Regions from separate parts of the Nonomuraea sp. NPDC049378 genome, predicted to be linked through region 3. Evidence: riboswitches for the same ligand, from Rfam matches in the RefSeq annotation. Region 3 holds a riboswitch; each other region holds the start of a gene.
What was found. A riboswitch is a leader RNA that binds a small molecule or an ion and turns the genes downstream of it on or off. The one in region 3 is predicted to bind thiamine pyrophosphate.

Region 1 (7,104 bases), on a different contig from region 3:
GGGGACACGCCGGGCGAAGAGCGCGTAGAGGGCTCCGTACGGGCGCCCTCCGACGGCGGCCAGGCCCAGAGTGATCGTGTGCAGGCCGTCCAGCCGCGCCCACACCAGCTCTTCGAGCCCGTTCGTCTCCAGCATGACGGTCTTGCCGGTGCGTAACAGCTTGTCCACCAGGCTCGTACGCAGGTCGGTGGTGGTGCCCCTGATCGCCTCGGGCAACTGGTAGGTGCTGACCAGCCGCAACCGGTCGCCCTCGATCAGCACGAACCCGCCCGCGTCCGCGCCGGTGAGCTCCGTGAGGCTGGCCGAGATCCGGTCGAGCACGGCCGACAGCTCCAGCTCGGAGTTGATGTCGCCGACGACGTCCGTCAGCCGGCGCACGAGGCGTTCCCTGCGCGCCATGCGGTGCCTGGCCAGCTCGTCGGCCCGCGCCGGATGGTGCACGCAGATGTATCCGGCCACGGCGTTGCCCAGGCGCAGCGCGCTGATGTCCACCCGGAGGTCGAGGGGGACGCCGTCCTTGCGCAGGCGTTTGGTGCGCAACGACACGGACTCGCCCGTGCGTACGCGCTCCAGCACGGCGTTGAGCTCGGCGGTCAGCTCGCCCGGCACGATCGGCGCCCGCCGCCCGAGCAGGTCCTCGGCCGGCCACCCGAACAACCGCTCGGCGGCCTCGTTCCAGACCAGCACGCTCTGGTCACGGTCGAGCACCACCACGGCGTTGGGCGAACCGGCGAGCACCGCGCGTGCGATCTCGTCGTCACTACCGGCCCATTCGTCCCCCACACCTCCATAGTGCACGTGGCTTGGTAGGTGCGTCGGGCGATCCGTCCGATACGCTGCGGTCACGGCGATCTCGGCGGGTGTGGAGGGTGAGGGCGAATGGCGAGCGGTGATCTCGATGCCCTGTTGCGGGTGACCTCCAGCACCTACCGCGGCGAGACGCCGCCCGACATCGCGTTCGGCACCTACGACGGCGCCGTGGGCAGGCTGGTGCTGGCCGTGACGGGCAAGGGCATCGCGGCCTGCAGCTTCGAGGCGGAAAACGACGTCTTCGAGCTGGTCAGCCGGCATGTGGGCACGTTCATCGGCAACGACGCGCGGCGGCTCGACCCGGTGCGCAGAGAGCTGGACGCCTATTTCTCCGGCCGGCTGCGCGCGTTCGCCACGCCGGTCGACTGGGCGCTGGCCACCACGTTCGCCCGGTCGGTGCTGCAGAAGACCACGGCGGTCCCCTACGGCACGACCACGACGCTGGAGGAGATCGGCCAGAGCATCGGCAGGCCGCGCGCGCTGCGCGCGATCGGCAACGCGCTGGCCTCCAACCCCGTCTGCGTGATCGTGCCCTGCCACCGGGTGGTGCGCGAGGACGGCGCGCTCGGAGACTACGCGGGTGGCGCGAGCGCCAAGCAGCACCTGCTCAACGTCGAACAGCGCGCCTCCGCAACACGCCGATGAGCGCGGTCACGAGGGCCGCCACCACCGCCGCGCCGAGCGCGCCGTTCATCCACGGTTGCCTGGTGAAGCCGATGGCGTCGCGGGCCGACGCCCAGAACCCGTCCCAAGCCGCGATGGTGGGCGTCGAGGTGGTCAGCCAGTAAGCGGCGAAGCCGAGCGCCCACGGCACCAGCATCGACCAGCGCGAGGGGGCGTCCTCGTCGGTGTTCCAGCGGTTGGAGCGGCCGAACCCGAAATAGTCGACGGCCAGCACCGCGAACATCGGCACGAACACCGCCCCGATCACGCCCAGGAACGCGCCGTACGAGGTGACGTCGACGACCAGGGCGATCACGACCGTGAACACGCCGATGGCGGTCGAGATGACCCGCCGGTCGACGCGCGGCATCAGGTTCTGCAGCGACATGGTGGTGGAGTAGACGTTCGCGAACGACTGGTCGGTCTCGCGCAACACCAGGATGCCGAAGAACAGCGCTCCGAGCGGCGCGGCCACGAACGGGTTGAACACGGCCGTGTTGTCGGCGTTCACGGCGGCGGCGCCGGCGATGGCCACGGCGTAGACGCCGAGCCCGAGGCAGGCCACCTGGGCCACCGTGTAGCCGCCGACGATCCCGGTGAACGCGGCGCGCCCGGAGCGGGAGTGCCGGGCGAAGTCGGCGGCCAGCGGCACCCAGGACACCGACAGCGCGATCACGTAGTCGACGGCCGGAGCGAACCCGGTCCACGACCCGCCGGCGGGGGCGGGCGCCTCGGACAGGAAGTACCAGGTGAACCAGATCATCGACACGATCACGCCGACGGTGACGTACCGCCGCAGCAGGCGGATCGCGCCGAGCGGCCAGATCGTGAGCGCGGTGGTCAGCACGCCCGCCAGAACCACCCACACGGGGTACGCCACCCCGTCGAAGATAGCGGTGGCGGCCTTGGCGATCACCCACAGCTCGAAAGCGCCCCATCCGAGCATCTGCACGATGTTCAGCACCGTGGGCGCGTAGGAGATCCTGGCCCCGAACAGGCCGCGCAGCAGCACCATCGCGGGCTGGCCGGTGCGGGTGCCGGGGATGGCGGACAGGCCCACCATGGCCGTTCCGATCAGGCTGCCGACCACCGTCGCCACCAGCGCGGCGGCCAGGCTCAGCGGCGCGTCGCCCGTCGGGTTGAGCAGGAGCAGCGCCCCTGAGAAGCCGAGGAGGCTGACACCGAGGTTGGCCCAGAGCGCGCCCTGATCGAGCACGCCCAGGGTCTTGGGGGGCTGACCGTCGAGAGTCAGCGGAACTTCGTCGGCGACGTGCGACATCGCACACTCCCTACGCCGGCATTACCCGGACAGGTTCATGCGGTCGGCGACAGCCGTAGTCGCCCTCTCAGCCTGATTGCCTCAAGCTCCCGCGGATTGATTTGTACGTGCGGAGCCGGAATGTCCAAGTTCCGCGGGCCCCATGATGCCTCATCCCTCCGAGTTCGGCCAGCCCGGGGGACATGACCCGGGTGGCCGGCTCCGTGGTGGCGGCTGCGCCCGCCATGGCAGCACCACTCCCAGCGGGCGTAGCTGTACAGAACGACGACGTCATCCGCAACTCGTACAGAGCCGGCCGCCCCAAGGTTCTCGCCCACAGGGTCATGACCGCGACGGTCGGCAGGCCCCTGGCGAAGGCGCCCGAGGGGGGATCCCCTCGGGCGACCCGACCTGATCCGAGCTACGTGGCTTCCTGCCGGAAGTATTGACGCCTTCACCGTGCTTCGCTGTCCGCTCGCCGGTCAAGGGTGTGTCGTGCGTTGCCGAGGTAACTCTGATTCGCCTTCCGCAGGGCCTCGAACCGCCTGGCATGCTGTTCGATCATCTTCGTCTGAATTCGCCATTCCGCTGCGGCGCGAGCGGCGACAAGATCGGTCTTTTGCTTGCAGCGTACGTCAGCGGCGGCCACGGCCCGTTCCGCCGGTGAGACCTTGGGTACGTTGAGGTTCCACCGCCGGTCCTCCACCGCGGCTTGTGGGGTCTGGTAGTCGAAGCCGTTGTCGCGCATGCAATCGCTCCATGCCCGGGTGGCTATGACCACCGCCGGGTCTGCCGCGGATTGGTCGACCGCCGCGTATTCCAGGTCGACAAGCCATGCGGAGTCCCGGTCGCGGACGCCTTTCCAAAGGGCAGAATCCGCCTGGTCCACGCACCCGCCCGGGCCGAGCAGGGCGGACTGCTCGGCCTTGCTCGCACGGCCGGCCCATGCTGCCTCCTCCGCCTGGGCCTGTGCTTCTTGCGGCGTGTCAGGGACGTGGTAACCGTAGCGCCGGGCGGCTTCTGAGTCGGCAAGGCCGTAGCGGCGGGCGTTTTTGCTGAGGAGCGGGTGGGCATCCGCAGCCGACGGTTTCCTCCAGACGAAGCCCTTCTTGGCCATGCATTCCTGTCTGAGCCTGGTCCGTGCGGCGGTGACCGTGGCAAGGTCTTCATCATTGAGCCGGTAGGCGTCGAAGGGCAGCGCGAAGGCCGCCCGGAACGGCGGTGTGCCTGGCTTCTGGGCAGCGCCCGCACAGGCGGCGACGCCGACGCCGACCAGCGTTACGACCGCCCCTGCCAAGAAAGAGGAATTCTTTCCTTGCGCACTCGTTCGTCGTGCCGACGCTCGCTTGATCCCCATACGCAGCGAGATTCAGCAGTTAACAAGTTTCAACGCGCTGGCCCGATTGTCGCCGATCTCATCGTTTTTCAACTTGCCATCCTCAGGCTGACCTACCCCCCGCCCGAATACGCTCATCGCTCCGCCGTATCCGACGTCCTGATAAAGCTGAACCCAGCACCACCCTTTTCTGACTTTGATCGAGCTGGTCTCGTTGTCCATCCCGTCACCACTATCATCGCCGTAATAGTCCAGCCAATTGTACTTCCTGAGGTCAGGCTTGCTTTTCTTGAAGTTGCGCCAGTGATCACCGTCCGCACCCTTATCCTGGTTGAAGTCCTCGTTCTCGTACAAGCAAACCCAACCAGCACTACACTTGCCGAAGGAGTCTGCGGCAGCGGGTGTTCCCCCGGCGAAAAGAACGGCGACCGTCGTGGCCGCCGTGACAGCCAGCGCGACCTTACGCTCCACTCTCATCACAAGTCCTTTCCCTGAGATCTCTTTTGAGGCGAGCCCAGTCTTCAGACCCGTTTCAGCGCCGTAAATAGCCCAGATTCCACGCCTTATGCGCAGACAGTCCACTTCAGGGCCAGACCCCGGCGTAGTGGATATTTGTCCGTTTTCTTGGTCATGTGAGGCAAGGAACGGCGAGGCCGCGGGTGGCGTCGCGGACAGACGGTCACGGTCCGCCACTTTCCTGTCGTGCCGTCCCTGACCTGGCGTTCGACCGGCATCGCCTGCCCGGCGTGCGGAAACGCAGTCCCCCCGTGACCGTGACGACCTTGAGAGTGCGGCGTTCCTCACGTCCACGGCGAGTAGGGATCACGCCGGCAGCGGGCCGAGTCGGCAGCGGCCTCCTCGACGGCTGCGCGGATCGGGGGATGGTGTCCAGCGCCTCGGCCAGAACCGGCAGGTCGGTCGGTGGGCCGGCGAGGGTGACGTGCTCCAAGTGGCGGGTGAGCACGTTGACCGGGATGATGGCACGCGAACGCGGCCCCTGTTCCTGATCGGCTGGCGTAGAAACCCAACGATCACCAGGGGTCGCGTTTGTCATGTGTGCCCGGGGTGCCTCAACCGCCCGGCCTCACAGCACATGCGGCCCATCAGCCGAGAACGCTCCGGCACATGGAGTGCCATGGGTAGCCCTTCTGGTCTGCTCCCGAGCGCCTATGGTGCGCGGCGGCGGGGCGTCCGGCTCAGGCCACGAAGGGTTGCTCCCCGGTCTCGCTGACCAGCGGACGGCCGGCCGCCTCCCACGACTGCATGCCGCCCCCGACGTTGACCGCGTCGCGCCCGAGCTGGTTGAGCCAGGCCGCCACCTGCAGCGACCGGCCGCCCACCCGGCAGACGACGTAGACCGTCCGGTCGCTCGGCACCTCCTCGACCCGGCCCTGGATCTGGGTCATCGGAATGTGCACCGCCTCACGGGCATGGCCCGCCCGCCATTCGTCCTGCTCGCGGACGTCGAGAAGGTAGGCGTCTGCCGGGATGCCGCCCGGCTCGATCTCAGGAACGGTCATGACCCCATCATCTCCCGGCGAGGGAGTGCCGTCGCCTGGAGGAGGAGCGACGCAGGAGCGACGGGGGAAGGCGACGGCACCAGGCGACCGAGCCCGCCTCACGAAGTGAGGCCATGAACACGGGAGGGAGTGCCGTCGCCTGGAGGAGGAGCGACGCAGGAGCGACGGGGAAGGCGACGGCATACGACCGCGCCCGTCTTACGAGGTGGGGCCCTGAACGCGGGCGTCGTACGCGGCGCGGGCGCGGGCGATCTCCTCCTGGTGGGCCTCGGTCCAGGTGACCAGGGACTTGATGGTCTCGTGCAGCGTACGGCCGAGCGGCGTCAGCGCGTAGTCGACCCTGGGCGGGACGACGGGGTGGACCGTGCGGCTGACCAGGCCGTCGCGTTCGAGCTGGCGCAGCGTGACGCTCAGCATGCGCTGGCTGACGCCGTCGATCTCACGGCGGAGCTGGGTGAAACGCAGGCTCTCGCAGTCGAGCAGGGCGATGACGAGGAGCGACCACTTGTCGGCGATGCGATCGAGGATCTGGCGCACCTCGCAGTCCTCACGGGTGTCCCACTGGCGCGCGTCGTAGTCGTCGTCCATGGTGCCTGCGGAGTAACCGAGTGACGCAGAAGTGCCTTCTTCCATGAAGTCTCATGGTGGCCGATGATGTGGACGGTTACCACAAGGAACCAACATAATTCTCCGTAACCGGGGGTTGTCATGCCTGTCCCTGCTCGTACGTGGGGCGTACTGATCGTTCTTTGCGGGGCCATCTTTCTCGAAGGCATCGACGTCGCCATGCTGAACGTCGCCCTCCCCGCCATCCGGGCCGATCTCGGCGTGCCCACGAGCATGCTCAGCGGGGTGGTGAGCGCCTACGTCCTGGGCTACGGCGGTTTCGTGCTGCTCGGCGGCCGGGCCGCCGACCTGCTGGGCCGGCGGCGCATGTTCCTGCTCTGGCTGGGGGTGTTCATGGCCTTCTCCGGGCTCGGCGGAGTGGCGAACGACGGCTGGGTGTTGTTGTTGGCGAGGTTCGTCACCGGAGTGGCCTCCGGCTTCATGACGCCCGCGGGGCTGTCGCTGATCACCACGAGCTTCCCCGAGGGTCGCGACCGCAACCGCGCCCTGATCATCTACGGCAGCACCGGCGCCGCCGGCTTCGCACTCGGCCTGGTGTTCGGCGGGGTGCTCACCACGTTCGGCTGGCGCTGGGTCTTCTTCGCCCCGGTGCTGATGTCGCTGGTGGTCCTGATCGCCGCGAGCCTGCTGATCGAGAGAGCGCCGGCGGAGGAGCGCCCGGCCGGCGGTTTCGACCTGGCGGGCGCGGCGAGCGTGACGGGCACGATGATGTTGCTGGTCTATGGAGTGGTACGCCTTGAGCACCCGTCCGAGGGCCTGCCGCTGACGCTCGCGATCTTCGCCGCGGCCCTGGGACTGCTGGCGGCGTTCGTGACCGTCGAACGCCGCTCACCGCACCCCCTGGTCCGCCTCGGCATCTTCAGGTCGGCGGCGCTGGTCCGCGCCAACGT
Region 2 (7,104 bases), on a different contig from region 3:
GCACGTGCCCGTGCCCGCCCGGGTGACCTGCGAAGACGGATGTAACTTTCAGGCCCGCGCCACGCCGAAGGTCGCACCACGGAGGGGGTCAGGCCCGCACCACGGCGAGCGGGCAGGGGGTGTGGTGCAGCAGGGCCTGGCTGATCGAGCCGAGCAGCATGCCGGCGAGCTGCCCGTGCCCGCGCGAGCCGACCACGAGCAGGTCGGCGCCCTCGGCCGCCTCCTTCAGCACCTCGACGGGGTGGCCGTGCACGACCTCGGGCAGCACGTCCACGTCCGGGTGCCGCTCCTGGCGCTCGGCCAGCAGGTCCTGCAGCTGGTGCAGGGTGTGCTGCTCGTTCTCGGGGTCGGCGGGCAAGAAGCCGCCGGGCCGCGGCCACGCCCACGCCTGTACGACCCGCAGCCGCGCCTCGCGCAGCTCGGCCTCGGCGAAGGCGAAGTCGAGTGCCCGCAGGCCGGGAGGCGAGCCGTCGGTGCCGGCCACGATCTCGCCGCGGGGCGTCGCGGGCCGCTCTCCGACCACGACAACGTTCGTACGGGCGTGGGCGGCGACCCCGTGGGCGACGGATCCGACCAGCAGCCCGCGTACGCCGCCGATGCCGTGGCCGCCGACGACCAGCAGGTCGGCCTGTTCCGCGACCTTGATCAGCGCCGTGCGGGGGTCGCCGGGGAGCAGGGTGGTCTCGACGATGATCGCGGGGCGTTCGCGCAGCGCCCGGTCGCGTGCGGCGGCGAGCACCGAGTTCGCCTCGTCGCGCATCCACCGGGCGACCTCGGCGTAGCGGGCGGACAGCTCCTCGCACACCCACCGCGGCACCGCGTGGGCCACGGTCAGCCGGGTACGGCGCAGCGCCGCCTCGGTGGCCGCCCAGCCGGAGGCCTCCAGCCCGGCGCGCGAGCCGTCCACCCCAACAATGATCATGGCGTCTGCCCCCTCAGGAGAAGGCGTAGCACTCCACTTCGGCGCGGCGGAACGAGATGCCGTGCTCCTCGGAGTCGCGGATGCAGGCGCGCTCGGCCTCGCTGAGCTGGAGCGTGCCGCACACGGTCACGCCGGCGTACGTACGGCAGTCGAGATCGGCGTCCCTTGCGCCGATACGGAAGATCTCCTTGACCGTCGAGCGGCAACGAGCCTTGCCCGTGTCGGCGAAGCGGCACTGGGCGAGCAGCGTCCGGTACTGTTCCTTGCTCACCTCGTGCTGGTCCGTCCCGTCGCCGTGGGCGGCGGGGGCGCCGAACGTGGCCAGCAGCACGAGTCCTGCGACAGCGGCGATCTTTTTCATAGTCCCCCTGATGGGGTTGGTACCGCTGGAGAGGGCCGTCAAACCTCGCGCTTGATCGCCAGGACGCTCAGCCACGTGCGCCCGGCGGTGTTCAGGCCGTGCTCGACGGTGTCGAATCCGGCCGCGTGGAGAAGGCGCAGGAGCGCGCCGGGGTCGCGGTGGACGAACCAGCGGTGCCGGCCGGCCTCGCTCGGAACCTCCTCCCACCCTTCCGAGTCGCCCGCCGAGGTGCTCAGGCCCAGCACGCCGCCCGTACGCAGGGTCAGCGACCAGGCGCGGAGCGTGGCCTCGGTCTCGGCGGCGGGCACGTGCAGGAGGGCCGCGACCGACCACAGGCCGGCGAGCGAGCCGGGGGCCACGGGCGGCCGGCGCAGGTCGCCCAGCACGGCGGGCACGGCGTCGGCGAAGCGCTGCCTGAAGGCCTGGAGGCCGGCGTCGGGGCGCTCGGTGTTCGCGGCGAAGGCGGGGGCGATGTGGTCGTAGGTGGCTGCGGTCGTTGACGTGGGATCTTCCATTTTGCGGATGATGTCATGTTTCGTTCTGGCGGGGGCGTGGGTAGGATCAACGCCGTCCAACGCGGGAGCCCGGTGCGGACCGGGCTGAGAGGACGGCTGCGAGCCGCCGACCGCCAGAACCTGCTCCGGGTAATGCCGGCGAAGGGAGTTTGCGCGATGACCGACGCGCGTGTCCCCACCTTTACCAAGATCTACGAAGGCGACCTCCGCGTGCCCAAGCGCCAGGTCAACCTCTCCGACGGCTCGTCGGTGACGCTCTACGACACCTCGGGCCCGTACACCGACCCGTACGTCGAGACCGACGTGCGGCGCGGGCTGGCGGGCCTGCGCGAGCCGTGGGTCGCCGCCCGCCGCGCGGCGGGCGAGCCGGTGACCCAGGTGGCCTGCGCCAAGCGGGGGATCGTCACCAAGGAGATGGAGTTCGTGGCCGTGCGGGAGGGCGTCACCCCCGAGTTCGTACGCCAGGAGGTCGCCGCCGGCCGGGCCATCATCCCCGCCAACGTCAACCACCCCGAGACCGAGCCGATGATCATCGGCCGCAACTTCCTCGTCAAGATCAACGCCAACATCGGCAACTCCGCCGTGACCTCCTCCATCGAGGAGGAGGTCGAGAAGATGACCTGGGCCACCCGGTGGGGCGCCGACACGATCATGGACCTGTCCACCGGGCCCGACATCCACGAGACCCGCGAGTGGATCATCCGCAACTCGCCGGTGCCGGTCGGGACCGTCCCCATCTACCAGGCGCTGGAGAAGGTCAAGGGCCGCCCGGAGGAGCTGTCGTGGGAGGTCTACCGCGACACCCTGATCGAGCAGTGCGAGCAGGGCGTCGACTACGTGACCGTGCACGCGGGGGTGCGGCTGGCGTACGTGCCGCTCACCGCCCGCCGCAAGACCGGGATCGTCTCGCGCGGGGGCTCGATCATGGCCGCCTGGTGCCTGGCGCACCACCGCGAGAGCTTCCTGTACGAGCACTTCGACGAGATGTGCGAGCTCCTGGCCCGCTACGACGTGTCGTTCTCCCTCGGTGACGGGCTGCGCCCCGGCTCGATCGCGGACGCCAACGACGAGGCCCAGTTCGCCGAGTTGCGCACGCTCGGCGAGCTGACCACGATCGCGCGGGCGCACGACGTCCAGGTGATGATCGAGGGCCCGGGGCACGTGCCCATGCACAAGATCAAGGAGAACGTCGACCTGCAGCGCGAGCTCTGCGACGACGCGCCGTTCTACACCCTCGGCCCGCTCGTCACGGACGTCGCCCCCGGATACGACCACATCACCTCGGGCATCGGCGCCGCCATGATCGGCTGGTACGGCACCGCCATGCTCTGCTACGTCACCCCCAAGGAGCACCTCGGCCTGCCGAACAGGGACGACGTCAAGACCGGCGTGATCACGTACAAGATCGCCGCCCACGCCGCGGACCTCGCCAAGGGCCACCCGGGGGCGCAGGCGTGGGACGACGCGCTCTCGGACGCGCGGTTCGAGTTCCGCTGGGAGGACCAGTTCGACCTGTCGCTCGACCCCGACACGGCACGCTCGTTCCACGACGAGACCCTGCCCGCCGCGCCGGCCAAGACCGCCCACTTCTGCTCCATGTGCGGCCCCAAGTTCTGCTCCATGCGCATCAGCCACGACGTCCGGCGCTACGCCGACGAGCACGGGCTGGACACGCAGGAGGCGATCGAGGCCGGCATGGCGGAGAAGGCGGCCGAGTTCGCCGAGCGCGGCGGCCGGGTCTACCTGCCGATCGCGGACTAACCGGGCAGCGTCTCGCCGCCGATCGGGGCCAGCACCTCGCCCGTGTAGTACGACGACATCCGGCCGGAGGCGAAGAACACGTACGAGGGGGCGATCTCGTCCGGGTCGGCGGGCCGGCCCATCGGGACGTGCCCGCCGAACGAGCCGACCTTGTCCTCCGGCAGGGTCGCCGGGATCAGCGGCGTCCAGACCGGGCCCGGCGCCACTGCGTTGATCCGGATGCCGCGATCGACCAGGTTCTGGGCCATGGAGTAGGTGAAGGCATTGATGGCGCCCTTGGTGGCGGAATAGTCGATGAGCGTCTTGTTGCCGCGCAGGCCGTTGATCGAGGAGGTGTTGATGATCGCGCTCCCCTCGCGCAGGTGGGGGAGCGCGGCCTTCATGACGCGGAAGTAGCTGTGGATGTTGACCGCGAACGTGTGCTCCCACTGCTCGTCGGTCAGCTCCTCCAGGCCGTCGACGGGCGCCTGGTAGGCCACGTTGTTCACCAGCACGTCCAGGCCGCCCAGCTCGGCCACGGTCTGCTCGACGACGGACGCGCAGTGGTCGCGGTCGCCCAGGTCGCCGGGCAGGAGCACGCAGCGCCGTCCGGTCGCCTCCACCAGCTTGCGGGTGTGCGCGGCGTCCTCGTGCTCGCTGAGGTACGCGATCGCGACATCGGCGCCCTCCTTGGCGAAGGCCACGGCGACCGCCCGGCCGATGCCGGAGTCGCCGCCGGTGATCAGCGCCTTCTTGCCGTCCAGCAGGTCGCGGCCCACGTAGTCGCGCATCTCGTCGCGCGGCTCAGGGGCCATCTCGTCCGTACGGCCCGGGTACGGCTGGTTCTGGGCGGGTGGTGTTTGCGACATGCCCAGCGGCTGCCCGCGCACGGGCCGGGCTAACGCCCTTACCGGACGAAACCCTCGTCCCGCAGCCACTCGCGCGCCACCAGGGCGGGCACGTCGCCGTCCACGTCCACCTGGGCGTTGAGGCCGCGCATCACGTCGTCGGTCAGCTTGGCGCTGATCGGCGCGAAGATCTTCGCGATCTCGGGGTGCGCGTCGGCCAGCTCGCGCCGCATGGTCACCGCGGCGTTGTAGCTGGGGAAGAACTTCTTGTCGTCCTCGAGCAGCACCAGGTCGAGCGCCTGGACGCGGCCGTCGGTCGTGGTGACCATGCCGACGGCGCACTGGCCGCTGGCGACGGAGTTGTAGAGCACGCCCACGGACACCAGGCGCACGTTCGCTCTCGGGACCTCCTTGCCGTAGGTCATGCCGTACGCCTTGAGCATGCCGAGGAAGCCGTCGTCGCGGCCGAAGGTCTCGTGGTCGACGCAGAACGTGCGCTCGTTCACCGGGATCTTCATGATGTCCGAGATCGTCTTCACGCCCCACTTCTGCGACGTGGCCCGGGTGACGCCCATGGCGTAGCTGTTGTTCAGCGGTGCGGGCGGCAGCCAGACGATGCCGTTCTTCCGCAGGTCGAGGTCGCGGACCGCGACGTACTGCGCCTGCGGGTCGGGCAGCGCCTCGGTCTGGCCGAGATAGGTGATCCAGCCGGTGCCGGTGTACTCCCACATCAGGTCGGCGTCGCCGCGGGTCAGGGAGGCGCGTGCGTTGACGCTGCCCTGCACGTTCGTCTGGTCGCGCACGTCGGCGCCGGCGGCGGTGAGGGCGAGCACCGCGATCTTGCCGAGCACGAGCTGCTCGGTGAACTCCTTGGACGTCACCCGTATCGGCGTGCCCTCCAGCGACGGGATGGGCTGGATGCCGGCCGGCTCGACCGGCGGCACGAACGACGACGCCGGCTGCAGCCCGCACCCGGCGGTCACCATAACGGGCACCAGGACGAGCAGCAGGGCCAGGAACGCTCTCACGACAGCCCCTTCGGGGCGAGGACCCGCTGCGCGAGCCCGCCCACCCAGTCGATGATCAGCGCGAGCACCGCGATCAGCACGCACCCGGTGACCAGTACCAGGTTGCGCTGCGTGCTCACACCGGTGGTGATCAGGTCGCCGAGCCCGCCCGCGCCGATGAAGGCGGCGATGCTGGCCGTGCCGACGTTCAGCACCAGCGTGGTCCTGACACCCGACAGGATGACCGGCGCGGCCATCGGCAGCTCCACCTTGAACAGCACTCTGGTCGCCGACATGCCGATGCCCCGGCCGGCGTCGATCAGCCGCCAGTCCACCTGCTGCAGCCCGACCATGGTGTTGCGCAGCGTGGGCAGCAGGCTGTAGGCGAACAGGGCCGCGACCGCCGTCCAGAAGCCGATCTGGAAGACCACCGCCAGCAGCACGACCAGCCCCACCGCCGGAGTGGCCTGGCCCAGGTTGACCACGGCCAGCACGAACGGTGTCGCCCGGCGCATCGCGCCCCTGGTGAGCATGACGCCCAGCGGCAGCGCCACCAGCAGCACCAGCAGGGTCGAGTAGAACACCAGCTGGATGTGCTCCCACGTGCGGCCGAAGATGTAGGGCAGGTTGAGCGAGCCGCGCTCGATGCCGTCGAGCGGCACCGACTGCGTATAGATGATCATGGCCGCGCCCACGGCCAGGTAGCAGAGGAGCGGCAGCACGATGTGCCAGGAGCGGCCGAGCCGCGGCTCCGGGCTGACGGCTTCGTCGGCGGCGGCCGTGGGAGCGGTCATCCGCTCTCCCCGGGGTGGTTGCGGTGCAGGCGGCGCTCGCGTTCCCTGGTCTTGATCGTCTGGATCGCGTTCTGCACGGTGCTCAGCGACAGCGCCCCCGCGTACGCCCGGCGCCTGCCCACCACGGGCACCACGTCGTTGTCGGCGTTGAGCAGGGACTCCAGGGCGTCCTGCAACGTCATCCGGTGGCCGAGGGTGCCGGTGATCGGGTCGCCGGCCGAGCCGACGGGCCCCTCGACGCCCTGGAGGTGCTCGGCGCCGACCCAGCGCAGCGGCCGCCGCATCCCGTCCGTGATCAGCGCGTAGCCCCGGCCGTCGCGCTCGATCTCGGCGAGCACCCCGGCCGCGTCGGCGTCCTCCGACGCGTACGGCACCTGGTCCACCTCGATGTCGCCCACCTTGGTCAGGCGCAGCAGCCGCATCGAGGAGCCGGCGCCGAGGAACTGCTCGACGTAGTCGTCGGCCGGGTTCGTGAGGATCTCGGCGGGGCTGGCGTACTGGACGATGTGGCCGGGCGCCTTCATGATCGCGATATGGTCGCCGATCTTCAGCGCCTCGTCGATGTCGTGCGTGACGAAGACGATCGTCTTGGCCAGGTCGTCCTGGAGGCCGAGCAGCTCGTCCTGCAGGCGTTCGCGGCTGATGGGGTCGAGCGCGCCGAACGGCTCGTCCATGAGCAGCACGGGCGGGTCGGCGGCCAGCGCCCTGGCGACGCCGACGCGCTGCTGCTGGCCGCCGGACAGGCGCCGCGGGAAGGTGCCGCGGTAGACCTGCGGGTCCAGGCCCACCAGCGTGAGCAGCTCGTCGACCCGCTCGGCGATGCGGGCGCGGTCCCAGCCGAGCATTTTCGGCACCTGGGCGATGTTCGCCGCCACCGTCATGTGGGGGAACAGGCCGGCCTGCTGGATGACGTACCC
Region 3 (7,104 bases):
GGCGGGCAGGGGTGCGGGCCGGGCCGGCGGGACCGGCGCTCACTGCCAGAGGTAGACCGTGCTCCCCGACGGGCGTTCGCTGTTGGGCAGCGGGCGCTGGTATTTCACCACGCCGGCGTTGACCAGCCGCTGCACCCGCACCTGGAAGCCCAGGGCCTGTAACTCGGACCTGGCGTCCCTGAGCTCCTTGCCGAGCACCCCTGGCACCACGCGGAGATGCCGGTCGTCGCGGCCCTCGCCGTCGCGGTCGCCGAACCAGTCCCAGAAGTCCGTCTGGCACCGCGCCACCGTGATCATGACCTGGGCGCCCTTGTCGACCTCCGTCTTCGCCTTGGGCTCCTGGGCGATGACCGTGCACGGCTCGGCGTCGTCGTCGACCTCGTTGACCTGCACCTGGAAACCCTGGCCGCTGAGATGGCCGGCGGCCTCGTCCTTCGGCATGCCGCCCACGTCGGGCATGACCAGCCCGGCGCTGACGAAGATGTCGACCTTGGTGCCTTCCTTCACCTTCTCGCCGACCTGCGGCGAGGTGCGGATCACCTTGTCGCGCTCGACCTCCTGGTTGGCCAGGCGTTTGACCGAGTCGACGGTCAGCCCCGCGTCGGCGAGGGCCACGCGGGCGTCGTTGCCGGTCATCCCGGCCACGTTGGGCACGATGACGCGCTTGGGACCGAGCGAGGGCACCAGCGTGATCGTGTCGCCGTTGTCGAGCTCGGTCTTGGCCACCGGGTCGGTGCGCAGGACCAGGCCGGCGGCCACCTTCTCGTCGTGCCTGCCGTCGGCCTTGCGGACCACGAGGCCGAGCGCGGCGGCGTTCTTCTCCGCGATCGCCATGTCCTTCCCGACCAGGTCGGGGACGATGACGGGGTCGGACTGCGAGAAGTACCAGCCGGTCAGCCCCACCGCGACCGCCATCACGGCGGCCAGCGTCACCAGGAACCAGTTGGGCCGGAACGCGCGCCGTTGCGGCACCTCCGCCCGCGGCTGGATCAGCGTGTGCGCGGGAGCGGCCTGCGGGCGCGACCGCGCGGCGGAGCCGGCGCCCTGCTGGTGGGCGCCCTGCTGGTGGACGCGCGGCGGCACGGGGCCGCTCACGGGCTGGCCGGTCATCCGCGGCAACATGCGGTGCGCGTCGACGGCGGCCACCAGCATCGCGGTGGCGTCCGCGGGACGGTCGCCCGGCTCGCGGGCCGTCGCGTGCGCCACCAGCGTGTCGATCAGCGGCGGCACGTCGTGGACGAACGACGACGGCGCCGGCACGGTGTCATGGACGTGCCGGTAGGCCACCGACATCGGCGTCTCGCCGTCATACGGCTGCTGCCCGGTCACCAGCTCGAACAGCATGATGCCGGCCGCGTAGACGTCGCTGCGCACGTCGGCGCCGCCCGTGGTGACCTGCTCGGGCGACATGTAGCCGATCGTGCCGATCATCACGCCGGTGCGGGTCTGGTTGGTCGCCTCGATGGCCCTGGCCAGGCCGAAGTCGACGACCTTGACCCGGCCGTCGTCGGTCATGAGGACGTTCTCCGGCTTCACGTCGCGGTGGACCAGGCCCGCCTGGTGGGCCGCGCCGAGCGCGGCCAGGACCGGGATCATGATCTCGAGCGCCTCGCGGGCCGGCAGCCGGCCGCGGTCGCGCAGGATGTCGCGCAGCGTGCGGCCTGGCACGTATTCCATCGACAGGTAGACCACGTCGGTGTCGGTGCCCTGGTCGAAAACGTGCACTATGTTGGGGTGGGAGAGACTGGCCACCGACTTGGCCTCGCCGATGAACCTCCGGACGAACGCCGGGTCCTCGGCGAGTGAGCGGTGCATGACCTTCAGCGCGACCGTCCGGTCGAGCCGGATGTCCAGCGCGAGGTAGACGGTCGCCATACCGCCCCGGGCGATCCGGCTCTCGATGCGATAGCGCCCATCGAGGAGCCGCCCGACCAGGGGGTCCGCAGTCGTCGTGTCCACCCCGCTGAGTTTACGGGCGTTTTGCCACTGACAGGGCCCGGCCGCCCGAAACCGATGCGGAGACGTTCTCGTTCGTACGCCCTTCGTCCCGGGGAAGCGGACACAGCCTCACCGGCGTCACGCCCTTACCGGTCGGCCGCGCGCCCCGCGTCGCCGGGCTCCGGACCGAGGCAGGAGACCCGGAGGCGGACCATCCCTTCACCCGCGGCAGTCCGGGCGTGTCGTCCGGGCGGCCGCTCCCCCTACGAGGGCCGGCCGGATGCGCCGGTCACCGGGGCCGTGCCCGTACGTTCCCCGCGCGGTGATACCGCGCGGGGGGCGCCCCGGCGACCGTCGACGTCGCCCGCGCGAGCGGTCGCGAGCCCTCGCCGGGGAGAGGGGTCACGGGGTCATCGGGGAGGAGGCTTCGGCGTAGCGGCGGCGGGGGATGCGCCCCGCCTGGCGGGCCAGGCGCCCGGCCGTCACGGCCTCCCGCATGGCCGTGGCCATGAGGTCGGGCCGCTGTGCCCGGGTGACCGCCGTGGCCAGCAGGACGGCGTCGCAGCCCAGCTCCATCGCCAGGGCCGCGTCGCTGGCCGTGCCGATGCCCGCGTCGAGGATGACCGGCACGGACGCGGCCTCCACGATCAGCTCGATGTTGTGCGGGTTGCGGATGCCCAGCCCGGAGCCGATCGGCGCGCCCAGCGGCATGACGGCCGCGCAGCCCGCCTGCTCCAGGCGCCGCGCCAGCGCCGGGTCGTCGCCGATGTACGGCAGCACCACGAACCCGTCGGCCACCAGCCGCTCGGCCGCGTCGAACGTCTCGATGGGGTCGGGCAGCAGCGTGCGCTCGTCGGCGATGACCTCCAGCTTGACCCAGGGCGTGCCGAGCGCCTCCCTGGCCAGCCGCGCCGTCAGCACGGCCTCGCCCGCGGTGAAGCAGCCCGCGGTGTTGGGGAGCACCTTGATGTCCCGCCTGCGCAGCACGTCGAGGACGGAACCGCGGGCCTCCGGGTCGAGCCGCCGCATGGCGACCGTGGTCATCTCGGTGCCGGACGCGACCAGCGCCTGGTCGAGCACCTCGAGCGACGGGGCGCCGCCGGTGCCCATGACGAGCCGGGACGAGAACTTCTCCCCGGCGATGATCAGGTCATCCACCTTGCACCGCCGTCAGAACCTCCACGCGGTCGCTGTCGCTGAGCGCCGTCGTCTCCCAGGCGCTGCGCGTGACCACCTCGTCGTTCACGGCCACGGCCACTCCGGTGGTGGCCGCGGTCAACGTGCTCACGGCCTGCGCCACGGTCGTGCCGTCGATCACCTCGTGCGCGGTCCCATTGATCATCACAATCATGAAATCTCCTGAAACCTTTCCGGCGAGCACAGCGCCGCCAGCTCGCCTTCTTCGCCCAGCAGGATGGCCGTCGTCAACGGGGCCAGCAGCACGCCGCCCCGATGGTGCCCGGTGGCCAGCGTGAGCCCGGGCGTGCCGCTCGGGCCGATGACGGGCAGGTTGTCCGGCGTGCCCGGCCGCAGCCCGGCCACCACGTCGGCCACTTCCAGCTCGGTGACGCCCGGAACCAGCTCCCTGGCGTCACGCAGCAGCTCGTAGAGCCCGCCGGCCGTCACCCTGGTGTCGAACCCCATCTCCTCCTGGGTCGCGCCGACGACCAGCTCGCCGTCGCCCCTGGGGACCAGGTAGACGGACGAGCCGTGCACGGTGCCGCGTACGCACCGGCCGAGCAGGGGCTGGGCGGAGCGCAACCGCATGATCTGCCCCTTGACCGGCCGCACCGGCACCCCGGCGAGCCCGGAGCTCCACGCCCCGGCCGCCAGGATCACCCGCTCGGCCCGCAACTGCCGCGGCACGCCGCCATCGGCCACGGCGGGGGCCGGGACGTCCGGTGGCGCGAGGCGAACCCCTGTGACCCTGCCGCCGTCACGCAGGAGCTCGCTCACGCGCGCCCGCACCAGCGGGACGCGCAGCCGGTCGAGGGCGGCGAGCAGGGCCGCCGTCACGCGGCGCGGATCGACCCAGGCGTCGCCGGGAGCCAGCAGGCCGCCGCGCACGGAGGGGGCCAGCATGGGCTCAAGGCGCCGGCACTCGCGCCCCGCCAGCCGCTCGACCGGCAGCTCCAGCTTCTCCATGAACGCGGCCAGCTCGTCCAGCGCCGCCAGGTCGTCGGCGCCGAACGCGACGTCCAGCGTGCCGTTCGTACGGAAGTCGAGTGCGGCCGGCCCGGAGAGCCCGGCGTCCGCGGCCAGCTCGGCGGCGAAGGACGGCCAGCGGCGCAGCGCCGCCATCCCCAGCCGCAGCAGCGGCGCCTCGGTGTAGGTCACCTCGCTGACCGGAGCCAGCATCCCCGCGGCCGCGTGCGACGCGCCCGAGGCGGGAGCCGGGTCGGCCACGGTGACCGGCAGGCCGGAGCGGGCCAGCCGCCAGGCGGCCGACAGCCCGACGATCCCGCCGCCTACGATCACGTCCACATGCGCTCCCTTCGCCGGCATGACCCGGATCAGGTGTCTTGCGGTCGAAGGCCCGGTCAAGCCTTCCTCTCAGCCCGGTCACGGCCGGACTCCCGCGCGTCTTTCCCTCACCAGCCTACGGCCTCGGTGTCACGCCCGGACACCGCCCCCGTTATGGTCATCAGCGTGAACCACGTCGTTGTCGTCGGAGCAGGACTGGCCGGTCTGCGCACCGTGGAGGCGCTGCGCTCGAAGGGCTTCACCGGGCGCGTCACCATGGTCGGCAGGGAACGCCATCGCCCCTACGACCGCCCGCCCCTGTCCAAGGCCGTGCTGTCGGGAGAGGCCGACGACAGCTACGTCGGCGCCGACCTGGCCGCGCTCGGCGTCGAGTTCTGGCCCGGCGTCAGCGCCAAGTCGCTGCGCGCGGGGGTCGTGGAGACGACCGAGGGCGAGCTGGGCTACGACGGCCTGGTCATCGCGACCGGAGCCGACCCGATCAGGCTTCCCGGCGACGGTCCCCAGCACGTGCTGCGCACCCTCGACGACGCCCACGAGCTCAGGGCCATGCTCGTCCCCGGCGCCCGCGTCGCGATCATCGGCGCCGGCTGGATCGGCGCCGAGGTCGCCACCGCCGCACGCCGGGCCGGGTGCGCGGTGACGGTGATCGAGGCCGGCCCCGCGCCGCTCGCCACCGCCGTCGGCGCCGAGATCGGCGCGCGCACCGAGCCCTGGTATTCCGGCATCGACCTGCGGCTCGGCGCCATGGTCGACTCCGTGGACGAGGGCGGCGTGCGGTTGGTGGGCGGTGCGTTCGTCGACGCCCACGTGGTCGTCACCGGCATCGGCGTGCGTCCCGCCGTCGAGTGGCTCGCCGACGCCGACATCGACCTGCACAACGGCGTCGTCACCGACGAGCATCTGCGCGCTTCGTTGCCCGGCGTCGTCGCCGTCGGCGACTGCGCCGCCTGGTGGTCGCGCCGCTGGCAGACCCGGCTCCGCGTCGAACACTGGGACTCCGCGCTCAACGCGCCCGAGGTCGCCGCCGCGACGCTGCTCGGCGAGGAGGCCGTCTACGATCCCGTGCCCTACTTCTGGTCGGAGCAGTTCGGGCACATGGTGCAGTACGCCGGCCACCACCCCGCCGGCGAACGCCTCCTCTACCGCGGTGACACGGAGGGTAAATGGTCGGCCGTCTGGCTCACCGCCGACGACGCCCTCGCCGCCGTGCTCGCCGTCGACCGGCCGCGAGACCTCGTACAGGGCCGCAGAGTCATCGCCTCGGGCCAACGCCTCGATGCCAAACGCCTGGTAGATCCCGAAGTGTCCCTACGAGATTGTGTTGTTTGAGCAAGCGCGCCATGTGGTAGTTGTGGTTTCGTGACACTTTCTGTTGCACAGATCGACCGGGAGACCGAGCAGCTCGTCGACGAGTGGCTCACTCTCCCCGAAGTGGCCTCACGCCTCGACCTTCCGCTGGGGCGGGCCAAGCAACTCCTCAAGGACCACAAGCTGCTCGGCGTACGCAGGGGCAGCGGCGGGCCTCAGGTGCCCGCGGTGTTCCTCGACGGAAAAGACGTGATGAAGGGCCTGCCCGGCACGCTGACCGTGTTGCAGGACGCCGGCTACGACGACGTCGAGTCGCTGCGCTGGCTCTTCACCCCGGACGAGTCCCTGCCGGGATCGCCCATCGAGGCGATCCGGGCCGGCCGTCACACGGAGGTCAAGCGGCGTGCCCAAGCTCTCGCTTTCTGAGGCCCGCCTCTATCTCTGCACCGACGGCCGCCGCGACCGCGGCGACCTGGCAGAGTTCCTCGACTCCGTGCTGGCCGGCGGCGTGGACATCATCCAGCTGCGGGAGAAGGGTTTGGAGGCCCGCGAAGAACTCGCGCTCCTCGAGGTCTTCCGCGACGCCTGCGACCGGCACGGCAAACTCCTGGCCGTCAACGACCGGGCGGACATCGCCTACGCTGCCCGGCCCGACGTGCTCCACCTGGGGCAGGACGACCTTCCGGCGACGGTCGCGCGAGAGATACTCGGCGACGACATCGTCATCGGACGGTCCACCCACTCCGCCGCCGAGGCGTCCGCCGCGGCCGTGGAGCAGGGCGTCGGCTATTTCTGCTGCGGCCCCATCTGGCCCACCCCGACCAAACCCGGCCGCCCGGCGCCCGGACCGCCGCTGCTCAGGCACGCGGCGGGGCTCGGCACCTCGCGGCCGTGGTTCGGGATAGGCGGCATCGACCTCGACAATCTCGACGAGGTCATGTCGTACGGCGCCGAGCGGGTGGTCGTCGTACGCGCGATCACCGACGCGGACGATCCGGGGGCGGCGGCGGCCGAGTTCGCCAAACGCCTGTCTCCCTGAGCCCGACGCCGGGCGGTCCCTGACCGGCCCGCCCGGCCGCCTCAGGTCTTGCGGGACGTGGCGGCGATGGCGAGCTCGGTCAGGGCGGAGCGGGCCTCGGTCGTCACCGGCGACTCGTCGAGGGCGGACAGCGCCTGGCCCAGATAGTCGCCGATCAGGTCCTCGCACTCCCGCAACGCGCCGGTGTCGTCGATGATCCCCCGCAGCGTCGCCACCCCGGCCTCGTCCAGCTCGGGGTCGCCGAGCAGCCGCCGGACGGTCCGCGCGGCCCCGGGGGACGCGGCCGCCAGCGTGCGGGCCACGAGCATCGTCCGCTTGCCCTCGCGCAGGTCGTC

Region 1: it holds a riboswitch for thiamine pyrophosphate, as region 3 does, so the genes downstream of both, ACZ6SA_RS40570 (purine-cytosine permease family protein) here and thiO (glycine oxidase ThiO) in region 3, are expected to answer to the same signal.
Region 2: it holds a riboswitch for thiamine pyrophosphate, as region 3 does, so the genes downstream of both, thiC (phosphomethylpyrimidine synthase ThiC) here and thiO (glycine oxidase ThiO) in region 3, are expected to answer to the same signal.

What each region holds. Positions count from the first base shown of each region.
Region 1 covers NZ_JBVJHP010000025.1:26,236-33,339, forward strand. The annotation lists gene ACZ6SA_RS40560 (sensor histidine kinase) at 1-783, opposite strand, end outside; gene ACZ6SA_RS40565 (methylated-DNA--[protein]-cysteine S-methyltransferase) at 880-1,455, shown strand; gene ACZ6SA_RS40570 (purine-cytosine permease family protein) at 1,418-2,752, opposite strand; TPP riboswitch at 2,743-2,855, opposite strand; gene ACZ6SA_RS40575 (hypothetical protein) at 3,186-4,028, opposite strand; gene ACZ6SA_RS40580 (peptidase inhibitor family I36 protein) at 4,101-4,544, opposite strand; gene ACZ6SA_RS40585 (rhodanese-like domain-containing protein) at 5,264-5,587, opposite strand; gene ACZ6SA_RS40590 (winged helix-turn-helix transcriptional regulator) at 5,786-6,220, opposite strand; gene ACZ6SA_RS40595 (MFS transporter) at 6,296-7,104, shown strand, end outside.
Region 2 covers NZ_JBVJHP010000016.1:44,696-51,799, forward strand. The annotation lists gene ACZ6SA_RS31745 (universal stress protein) at 89-922, opposite strand; gene ACZ6SA_RS31750 (hypothetical protein) at 936-1,283, opposite strand; gene ACZ6SA_RS31755 (hypothetical protein) at 1,322-1,798, opposite strand; TPP riboswitch at 1,850-1,962, shown strand; gene thiC (phosphomethylpyrimidine synthase ThiC) at 1,955-3,559, shown strand; gene ACZ6SA_RS31765 (SDR family oxidoreductase) at 3,556-4,407, opposite strand; gene ACZ6SA_RS31770 (glycine betaine ABC transporter substrate-binding protein) at 4,446-5,414, opposite strand; gene ACZ6SA_RS31775 (ABC transporter permease) at 5,411-6,187, opposite strand; gene ACZ6SA_RS31780 (ABC transporter ATP-binding protein) at 6,184-7,104, opposite strand, start outside.
Region 3 covers NZ_JBVJHP010000017.1:26,806-33,909, forward strand. The annotation lists gene pknB (Stk1 family PASTA domain-containing Ser/Thr kinase) at 40-1,959, opposite strand; gene ACZ6SA_RS32940 (thiazole synthase) at 2,341-3,096, opposite strand; gene thiS (sulfur carrier protein ThiS) at 3,089-3,289, opposite strand; gene thiO (glycine oxidase ThiO) at 3,286-4,443, opposite strand; TPP riboswitch at 4,412-4,528, opposite strand; gene ACZ6SA_RS32955 (NAD(P)/FAD-dependent oxidoreductase) at 4,588-5,751, shown strand; gene ACZ6SA_RS32960 (Rv2175c family DNA-binding protein) at 5,782-6,156, shown strand; gene thiE (thiamine phosphate synthase) at 6,134-6,769, shown strand; gene ACZ6SA_RS32970 (polyprenyl synthetase family protein) at 6,811-7,104, opposite strand, start outside.